Regions from separate parts of the Bacillus sp. LQ01 genome, predicted to be linked through region 2. Evidence: riboswitches for the same ligand, from Rfam matches in the RefSeq annotation. Region 2 holds a riboswitch; each other region holds the start of a gene.
The links. A riboswitch is a leader RNA that binds a small molecule or an ion and turns the genes downstream of it on or off. The one in region 2 is predicted to bind S-adenosylmethionine.
Positions count from the first base shown of each region.

Region 1: linked by a shared signal. The riboswitch ahead of AC22L0_RS23875 (cyclase family protein) and the one ahead of AC22L0_RS27950 (peptide ABC transporter substrate-binding protein) in region 2 are both predicted to bind S-adenosylmethionine.
Region 3: linked by a shared signal. The riboswitch ahead of AC22L0_RS23625 (methionine ABC transporter ATP-binding protein) and the one ahead of AC22L0_RS27950 (peptide ABC transporter substrate-binding protein) in region 2 are both predicted to bind S-adenosylmethionine.

Region 1 covers NZ_JBYEZL010000004.1:75,677-78,960, forward strand. The annotation lists gene AC22L0_RS23865 (ATP-binding protein) at 1-158, shown strand, start outside; gene AC22L0_RS23870 (hypothetical protein) at 387-767, shown strand; gene AC22L0_RS23875 (cyclase family protein) at 795-1,427, opposite strand; SAM riboswitch class I at 1,513-1,625, opposite strand; gene AC22L0_RS23880 (PRK06851 family protein) at 1,774-2,883, shown strand; gene AC22L0_RS23885 (nucleotidyltransferase domain-containing protein) at 2,995-3,284, shown strand, end outside.
Region 2 covers NZ_JBYEZL010000009.1:54,105-57,388, forward strand. The annotation lists gene proC (pyrroline-5-carboxylate reductase) at 1-643, shown strand, start outside; gene AC22L0_RS27945 (aldo/keto reductase) at 645-1,478, shown strand; SAM riboswitch class I at 1,631-1,735, shown strand; gene AC22L0_RS27950 (peptide ABC transporter substrate-binding protein) at 1,868-3,284, shown strand, end outside.
Region 3 covers NZ_JBYEZL010000004.1:24,467-27,750, forward strand. The annotation lists gene pruA (L-glutamate gamma-semialdehyde dehydrogenase) at 1-609, shown strand, start outside; partial or broken gene AC22L0_RS23620 (cysteine hydrolase family protein) at 860-1,425, opposite strand; SAM riboswitch class I at 1,669-1,774, shown strand; gene AC22L0_RS23625 (methionine ABC transporter ATP-binding protein) at 1,898-2,917, shown strand; gene AC22L0_RS23630 (methionine ABC transporter permease) at 2,907-3,284, shown strand, end outside.

The sequences.
Region 1 (3,284 bases), on a different contig from region 2:
AAAAAATCGGCAAGGCGTTTTACACAACAAAGGAGAATGGTACAGGACTTGGATTAATGATTACATATAAAATTATTAAGGAACATCAAGGGAGTATCACGATCCAAAGTAGTCTAGGAGTAGGAACGAAAGTAGAAATTTTTCTGCCGACCGTTTAATGTATTTGAGAAAAGATTTTTCAGAAAAGTGTTCTTGTTGTGTAAATATAAACATTTTATAAAATGTTTCAAGAAGGGTTTTTTTTATAAAATACTTCGTTTATAATGGAGGAAAATATCGACATGAGATTGATTGCTCATGTAACGGTTCAGTAGTGTTATGAAAAGATAAGAAGGGGTGCACGCGCATCCTTTTTTCTATGCAGATATTATGAAAGAGGTGGTATGATGGAATTAACATTAAATTCGACTGTATGTTTACACACGATTCAATTTCGAAAAGAGCAAAAGAATTATACTGTAAAAGACACAATTACAGGAGAAAAATATGAAATGCCGCCACTTTGGATTGATGCATTGGCAATGATGCGTGACGGTTTTTTATTGGGGGAAATTGAGGAGAAATTAAAAGAAGAGTATCCATCCGAAGAAGTGAATATGTTAGCATTCACGAAGCAACTGTTAGAACTAGAACTTGTTGAAATGGTAGATGGGGAAGAAATAGCTTGTACAAAGAAGAAAGAGAAGGATTATTTAGCTTGGTTACGTCCTCATGTTGAGCAATTCTTTCTTAATTTAAATAAAAAAAATAGAAGCAAAGGTCAATGATGATCTTTGCTTTTTTGTATAGTTTGTTTAAAAAATTACAGCAAATGCTCTTGCAAAAGCACCGTCGCTATCTTTAATTTTTAAAGGTGCTGCTGAGAAGAAGAAACGTTTCGTGTGAATGGCATCTAAGTTTGTTAAGTTTTCGATTAAATAAATATTATTCCCAAGTAGTATGTGATGAATTGGTGATGTTTCTGTCGTTACCTCATCAGGAGAAATAAAATCTAAACCGACAGATTTTACTTTTAATTGTACTAGTTCCTCGGCTAATTCTTCAGAAAGATAAAAAGCTTCTTTCTCATACGCCTCCGTGTTCCATTTAGTAGATAGATTGGAATGGAAAATAACAATATCTCCTTCTTTTATATCAGCATCGTGCAGTACTTCTTTAGGTAGTTTTCGTTCTTGTACATGAGTTACATCAATAAGAACAGCTTCACCTACAAATTGATCCAGCGGTAATTGATCGATGGTCGTTGCGCCTGAAATAAAATGCGCAGGAGCATCACAATGCGTGCCAACATGAACGACAGAATGAAAATCTGTAACTTGATAGCCTGATTCTTCAACACTTGTAACAGCTTCTAGTTGTATTTTAGGTGTTCCAGGAAATTGAGACATATTATTTTCAAATGTTTGTGATAAATCAATTACTTTCATTTTACATACCTCCAATATATGTTTTTCAAATAATAAAAAGCTCATCCTTCAGTATCAAGAAAGATGAGCTTTACATGCTAGTTGAGTTTTATCTTCCAAAATGCAATGCATTTTGCAGGAATTAGCACCTATTCAGTTCGTATAAACTGAGGTTGCTGGGCTTCAAAGGGCCGGTCCCTCTGCCTCTCTTGATAAAGAAGTATTTAATTTTGAAATCGGAATTTTCCGATAGTTAAATTGTAATTCATTTCCTTTTTGCGTGCAATACAAAATAGGTATTCACCCAAATAAAGCTACGCGCATATTGTAGCTTATGTAAATACAATGCTGCGAAGGAGTGAGTGCAGTGACAGGAAATGTATTGAATTATTATGCTGGTGGTAATACAGCTAGGGGATTTCATAATTTATATGAAGAGAATTTAAAAGGGTTAGACAGATTATTTATCTTAAAGGGTGGTCCAGGAACGGGGAAATCTTCTTTAATAAAGGCCATCGGTCGTGAATGGGTTGAAAAAGGATATGATATTGAATTTTTACATTGTTCTTCTGACAATAAATCGGTTGATGGTGTAATTATCCCAAAATTAAAAGTAGGAATTGTTGATGGGACATCACCACATGTAATTGAGCCCAAAATGCCAGGAGTTGTTGAAGAGTATATAAATTTAGGAATTGCTTGGGACTCAGATAAATTAAGGAAGCAGAAGTTAGAAATTGAAAGATTTGTTTCAGAAGCAAGTAAAGCTTTTCAGTCTGCTTACGCACGTTTTAAAGAGGCATTGCTTATACATGATGAGTGGGAGAAGATATATATTGATAATATAGATTTTAATAAAGCAAATGAACTAACCGATCAGCTAATCCAGAAATTATTTGCAGATAAAAGCGGGAGACAATCGCTTGTAAAACATCGTTTTTTAGGAGCTGCTACACCGAAAGGAGCAGTTGATTTTGTTCCTAATTTAACAGAAGGGTTACCACATCGTTATTTTATAAAAGGGCGCCCAGGTTCTGGAAAATCAACGATGCTTAAAAAGTTAGCTAAGGCAGCTGAAGAAAAAGGGTTTGAAGTTGAAGTATATCATTGCGGATTTGACCCGAATAGTCTTGATATGGTTATCGTAAGAGAATTAGGCTTTGCAATTTTTGATAGCACCGCACCACATGAATATTTTCCAAGTCGCGAAGGTGATGAAATTATTGATATGTATGCCCTTATTGTTATGCCAGGGACGGATGAGAAATATGCGAAGGAAATTCGTGATGTTTCCATTCAATATAAAGCAAAAATGAATGAGGCGATGTCTTTCTTAGCGAAAGCAAAATCGGTTCGTGATAAATTAGAACGAATTTATATTGCTGCTATGGATTTTTCAATAGTAGATGCATATAAAGAGGAGATTCAAAAAGAGTTTGAACGAATTGCTGCTACTGTAATTGAAAAGCAACAATAGAAGTTTTATTAGGCTGTCAGTAATTTCTGACAGTTTTTTTAGTATGTAGTAAAATTAATAGTGTATTGTCGAATTTCCAAGGAAATAATCCAAAAATGGAGATGTTATGAAATGAGAGAGAAAATCGAGTTGGAGTTAGAAAGAATTGAAAAAGAGAATGATGTGAAAATTTTATTTGCGGTGGAATCAGGGAGTCGTGCTTGGGGGTTTCCATCGAAAGATAGCGATTATGATGTTAGGTTTGTTTATATACATCCGGTAGAATGGTATTTATCAATTCATGACAAACGTGATGTAATTGAATATCCAATTAGTGATGATTTAGATATAAGTGGTTGGGATATTAAAAAGGCGTTGCAACTATTCGCGAAGTCGAACCCAGCTTTACTTGAGTGGATTCG
Region 2 (3,284 bases):
GTCTACTGCAACAGATTGGAAACAGCATGTTACATCTGTTGATACGGTTGTTTTAGCAATGCCACCTTCTGCTCATGAAGAGTTATTAGCTGAGCTATCTCCGTTAATATCAAATCAACTAGTCGTAACAGTCGCAGCCGGCATTGGACCATCTTATTTAGAAGCTAGACTCCCAAAGGGCACGCCTGTTGCTTGGATTATGCCTAATACAGCTGCTGAAATTGGAAAATCTATCTCCTTATATACAATGGGACAATCAGTAAACGAGATGCATCAAGAAACCCTGCAACTGCTTTTAAAAGGTATTGGTACTTCGCAACTTTGTACTGAGGAAGAAGTTCATCAGCTTACTGCAGTTACTGGAAGTGCACCAGCCTTCCTTTATTACTTTGCTGAAAGCCTAATTGAAACAACAAAAAGTTATGGAGTCGATGAAGAAACCGCAAAACATCTTGTCATTCAAATGATTTCTGGCTCTGCTTCTATGCTCGAACAAACGCAAAATCCAGCTAACCTCCGCGAACAAGTAACAACGCCAGGTGGTTCCACAGCTGAGGGTCTCAAAACTTTATACGAATATAATTTTTCAGAGGCAATTCAAAAAGCAGTAGAAGCAACAAACAAAAAAGCTAGGGGGAAATAATATGATTTTAACAAGTTTAAAAGACTATACAACATTACATAACGGTGTAAAAATGCCTTGGTTTGGTTTAGGTGTTTTTAAAGTAGAAGATGGTTCAGAAGTAATTGATTCTGTAAAAGCAGCAATTAAAAATGGCTACCGCAGCATCGATACTGCAGCAATCTATCAAAATGAAGAAGGCGTTGGACAAGCGATTCGTGAATCCGGTGTTTCACGCGAAGAATTATTTATTACCTCAAAAGTATGGAATAGCGATCAAGGATATGAAACAACACTTCAAGCATTTGAAACTACATTAGAGAAATTAGGTCTAGAATATTTAGATTTATATTTAGTACATTGGCCTGTAAAAGGGAAATATACCGAATCATGGAAAGCATTAGAAAAACTTTATAAAGATGGCCGTGTTCGCGCTATCGGTGTGAGTAATTTCCACATTCACCACTTACAAGACGTATTTGAAATTGCTGAAATTAAGCCAATGGTCAACCAAGTGGAATACCACCCACGTTTAGCACAAGAAGAGTTACATGCATTCTGTAAAGAACATAATATTCAGCTTGAAGCTTGGTCACCATTAATGCAAGGACAACTACTAGATAATCCAACGTTACAAGAAATTGCAACAAAATATAATAAATCAACTGCGCAAATTATTTTACGCTGGGATTTACAAAACGAAGTTGTAACAATTCCCAAATCAATTAAAGAACATCGCATTATTGAAAATGCAAACATCTTCGACTTTGAATTAAGTGCTGATGATATGAAAGCAATTCAAGCTTTAAATGAAGATCGTCGCGTTGGTCCAGATCCAGATAACTTTAACTTCTAGTAGAAAAACCACTGCCCTATGCAGTGATTTTTCCGTTTGATAAAACTGAAAATTTAAACTATTTTTCATTTAGTTGACACTTCATTATTCAAGGTGTAAGATTTTGAATTATCAAAGAAACACAAAAATTAATAAAATTTATTCGTTTACTCATTGTATCAAGAGAGGTGGAGGGACTGGCCCTTTGAAACCTCGGCAACAGGTTCATTTTGAATACTGTGCCACTTCCTGCAAGCTTTATGCTTGAAAGATAGAATGAGGGACTTCGTTTATATACGGGTGCATAACTTGTACGTAAAAATCCCTCTTTCTCAATATGAAAAGAGGGATTTTTTATTTTTCATTTCCCTCATCATCATCCAAACTTAATTATTTAGGAGGAAAATCAAATGAAAAAGAAGTTTGTACCCGGTATTGCATCAGTTGTAGGAGTAAGTATTTTATTAACTGGTTGCGGTAGTTATAAAAACGAAGCAAGCGGAGCAAATGCAAAAGACGAGGCACCTAGTAAACAGGTTTTAAACTTATCTTCACCTACTGAAATACGAACAATGGATACGGCTCGTGCTACAGATACTGATTCTGGTCAAGTAATGAGAAACGTATTTGAAGGTTTGTATAATCTTGGTGAAGGTAACAAACCTGTTCCTGGTGTTGCAAAATCTCATGAAGTAAGTGGCGATAAAACGAAATACACATTCCATTTGCGAGATTCAAAATGGTCAAACGGCACTCCTGTTACAGCTAAAGATTTTGTGTTCGCTTGGCAAAGAGCCGTAGATCCAGCAACAGCCTCTGAATATGCATTTCTATTCTTTGATATTAAAAACGCAACAAAAATTAACAACAAAGAACTTCCAGCCGACCAACTTGGTGTAAAAGCAGTTGATGACCATACGTTTGAGGTAGAATTGGAGCGTCCTGTTCCGTATTTTATTAGCTTAACAGCGTTCCCAACATTTCTACCAATTAACGAGGAATTCTTTAAAGCACAAGGTGATAAGTACGCTTTAGAAGATAATACAATCTTGTACAACGGAGCTTTTACACTAAGCGATTGGAAGCACGAACAAAGCTTTAAATTCAAGAAAAACCCTACCTATTGGGATAAAGATACTGTCAAACTAGAAGAAATCAATTTTAACGTCGTAAAAGAAAAATCAACAGAAGTAAATTTATTCGAGTCAAAACAATTAGATCGTATAAAACTAACATCTGACTTCGTCGATAAATATAAAAAGGATGCTAACTTTAAAGAACGTCCAAACGTAGGCGTACAATTTTTACGTATGAATCAACAAAACAAAGTGCTTCAAAACGTTTCTGCACGCCAAGCAATTGATCAAACAATTGATAGAAAATCCTTTGTAAATACGTTATTAAATGATGGATCTACACCAACATTTGGTCTCGTTCCAAAAAACTTTGCAAAAGGACCTGAAGGAAAAGACTTCCGTACTGCAAATGGCGATTTAACAAAAGTTGATACAAAATCTGCACAAGAGTTATGGAAAAAAGCTAAACAAGAGCTTGGTTCTGAAAAGATAACATTAGAATTATTAACGAGTGATGCTGACCTTGATAAGAAAACTGGTGAATTCTTAAAAGGACAACTAGAAAAGAATCTAGATGGATTAACAGTAAATATAAAACCGCAACCGCGTAAGCAACAAGTTTCGCTTTTATTAAAAGGTGACTACGAAATCGGAATTGATGGCTGGAGCCCTGACTTTGCGGATCCAATTACATTCCTTGAGCTATTTACAACGAATAACCCTTATAACTTAGATCATTACTCTAATAAGG
Region 3 (3,284 bases), on a different contig from region 2:
GGATTCTCAGGACAAAAATGTTCTGCATGTTCTCGTGCAGTAATCCATGAAGATGTATACGATCACGTATTAAATCGTGCTGTTGAATTAACAAAAGAATTAACAGTTGCTAACCCAGCAGTATTAGGTACAAACATGGGTCCTGTTAATGACCAAGCTGCATTTGATAAAGTAATGAGCTATGTTGCAATTGGTAAAGAAGAAGGTAGAATCTTAGCAGGTGGCGAAGGAGACGATTCTAAAGGCTGGTTCATCCAACCAACAATCGTTGCTGACGTTGCAGAAGATGCTCGCTTAATGAAAGAAGAAATCTTCGGACCAGTAGTAGCATTCTGTAAAGCGAAAGACTTCGATCATGCACTTGCAATTGCAAACAATACGGAATACGGTTTAACAGGTGCTGTTATTACTAACAACCGTGACCATATTGAAAAAGCACGCGAAGACTTCCACGTTGGTAACTTATACTTCAACCGTGGATGTACTGGTGCAATCGTAGGTTACCAACCATTCGGTGGCTTTAACATGTCTGGTACAGACTCTAAAGCTGGTGGACCTGATTACTTAGCACTTCACATGCAAGCAAAAACTACTTCTGAAACTTTATAAGAAATAGTAGAGGAGCTCTTCACAGAATGTGAAGAGCTCCTTTTAAAATTGAACCCCCATATATTACCGTCGTTCGAAGAGAATGAGCTAAAACCTATTAATAGCGGGATAAACATGTAAACAGAAATAAAATAATGAGAAAAGTTGACTTATTAGTCATATTTTTTAGTATTCATTTTGAGAATTTCCTGTATAATACAATTTGAAAGAAAATCTATGGTTCGACAAGGAACACTCCTTTCGGTTTTGCTCACTGAAAGGAGTGTTTTTTTATGTAGCTAAAAATTCTTGCGTGCTTATTACATTTGCATATACGCCATTTAAACTAGCTAAAATTGTATTGTGAATATAAACAGCTGGTATAGTAGCGTTCTTAAAAGAAAGGTCTTTTGTAGCACAAGCGTCATGTATAACGGTACATTGAAAGCCAAAATCGAATGCAGCCCTTACTGTTGCATCGATACACATATGAGTCATCATCCCGCATACAACGACATGTTCAATATTAAAACGTTTTAATTGCTCTAGAAGATTAGTTTCTCGGAAGCTATTTGGATAATGTTTGACTATAACTGTTTCTTCTCTAAGTGGACGTACGCTTTCGTGAATATGTACACCTTCTGTATTAGGTAGGAAAAAAGTAGCGTCATCTTTTATAGCTACGTGTTGGATATGAAAAATAGGTTCGCTGTTTGTTCTAAATTGTTGTAATAACTGATTAGCATATTCGCTTGCTTCTACTGGATTACGCAATTCCATCTTTCCATTTGGAAAATAATCGTTTTGAATATCGACGAGTAAAAGAGCTGTTTTCATATATTTATCTTCCTCCGAGTTTCATATTCAAATAAATTTATTCAATTCGTAGAGAGGATTCTCCTGTTTAAAAATATGAGGAAGAAGAATTTTAAATAACCTTGAAAGTTACTATTTTTCAGATGAATATTCATCTGAAAATTTTAATAAAGGAATAATTAATATTTTTCTAAAAAATGTATTGACTCTTATTATTCTGAGTTCTATAATGAGAATTAATTAAACGACAATTAAATCGATACATTCTTATCCAGAGAGGTGGAGGGACTGGCCCTACGATACCTCAGCAACGGGTTTTTTAATACCGTGCTAACTCCAGCAAGCCATATAAAGGCTTGGAAGATGAGAAGATGTGAACGAGTACATATAAGTGCTCTCCTTCTTATCTTTATGGTTGATAAGAAGGAGGGCACTTTTTATTTTACCTCGAAAGCTCTGCTTCAAGTTTTTACAGCATATAGGAGGGAAAAAAATGATTTCTTTTACCAATGTAAGTAAAGTGTATGAATCAGCTGGCCAATCTGTTCATGCGGTGGAGGATGTAACATTATCAGTTGAGAAAGGCGAAATTTTTGGCATTATCGGTTTTAGTGGCGCTGGAAAGAGTACGTTATTACGCTTAGTAAATATGTTAGAGAGACCGACGGCAGGAACGATTTCAATAGATGATAAAGATATTACATCATTATCGACGAAAGAATTGCGTAAACTAAGACAAAGAATCGGAATGATTTTTCAAAGTTTTAATTTATTTAATTCAAGAACAGTATTTGGAAATATTGCTTATCCATTAAAGTTAGCGAAAGTACCAAAGAATGAGATAAAAGAAAGAGTAAATGAACTGCTGAAGTTTGTAGGGTTAGAAGATAAAGCAAACTATTATCCAGAGCAGCTATCAGGTGGGCAAAAGCAGCGTGTGGGCATTGCTAGAGCACTTGCGACATCGCCAGATATTCTTATATGTGATGAGGCAACATCAGCCTTAGATCCAGAAACGACGACAGAAATTCTAAACTTATTAAAGAAAGTAAATCGAGAATACAATTTAACAATTCTTCTTATTACACATGAAATGCATGTTGTGAAAGAAATTTGTCACCGTGTAGCTGTAATGGAGAAGGGGAAAGTTATTGAAGAAGGAAAACTGTTTGATGTTTTCACGCAACCAAAAACAAAGACGACTCAAAACTTTGTACGTTCTGTCATTAATGATCATTTACCGGAAAGTGTTCTAGCGAAAATTCAAAATGGTGGTCAAATTTATCGTCTAACATTTACTGGTGAGGAGACAGGACAGCCGGTACTATCATATATCGCAAAAAACTATAACGTCGATGTAAATGTACTGTACGGAAATATTATTGAACTTCAAAATGTGCTATTTGGAAATCTTCTTGTAGAGTTGCAAGGTGAGCAGAGGGAAATTCAAAAAGCATTACAACATCTAAGACTGCAAGTGCAGCTGAAGGAGGTAGAAGCTCATGCGAGTTGATTGGAGTATATTTTGGCCGCGCATACTAGATGCGACGGGGGATACCCTCTTAATGGTAATTGTAACCCTTATATTCGCTACAATTCTGGGTATACCTCTAGGTTTACTTTTGTATGTAACGAGAAAAGGAAACTTTTTAGAAAATAAATGGGTCTTTTCTATTCTTAACATCATAATTAATACAATTCGTCCGGTACCATTCATTATCTTTTTAGTAGCCTTAAGTCCACTAACAAGAAGTGTTATCGGAACGACGATTGGAACAGCAGCGGCAATTTTCCCGATGACGTTAGTCGCATCAATTGGTATTGCTAGAATGGTTGAAACAAACCTTGTTTCCGTTCCGAAAGGAGTAATTGAAGCAGCG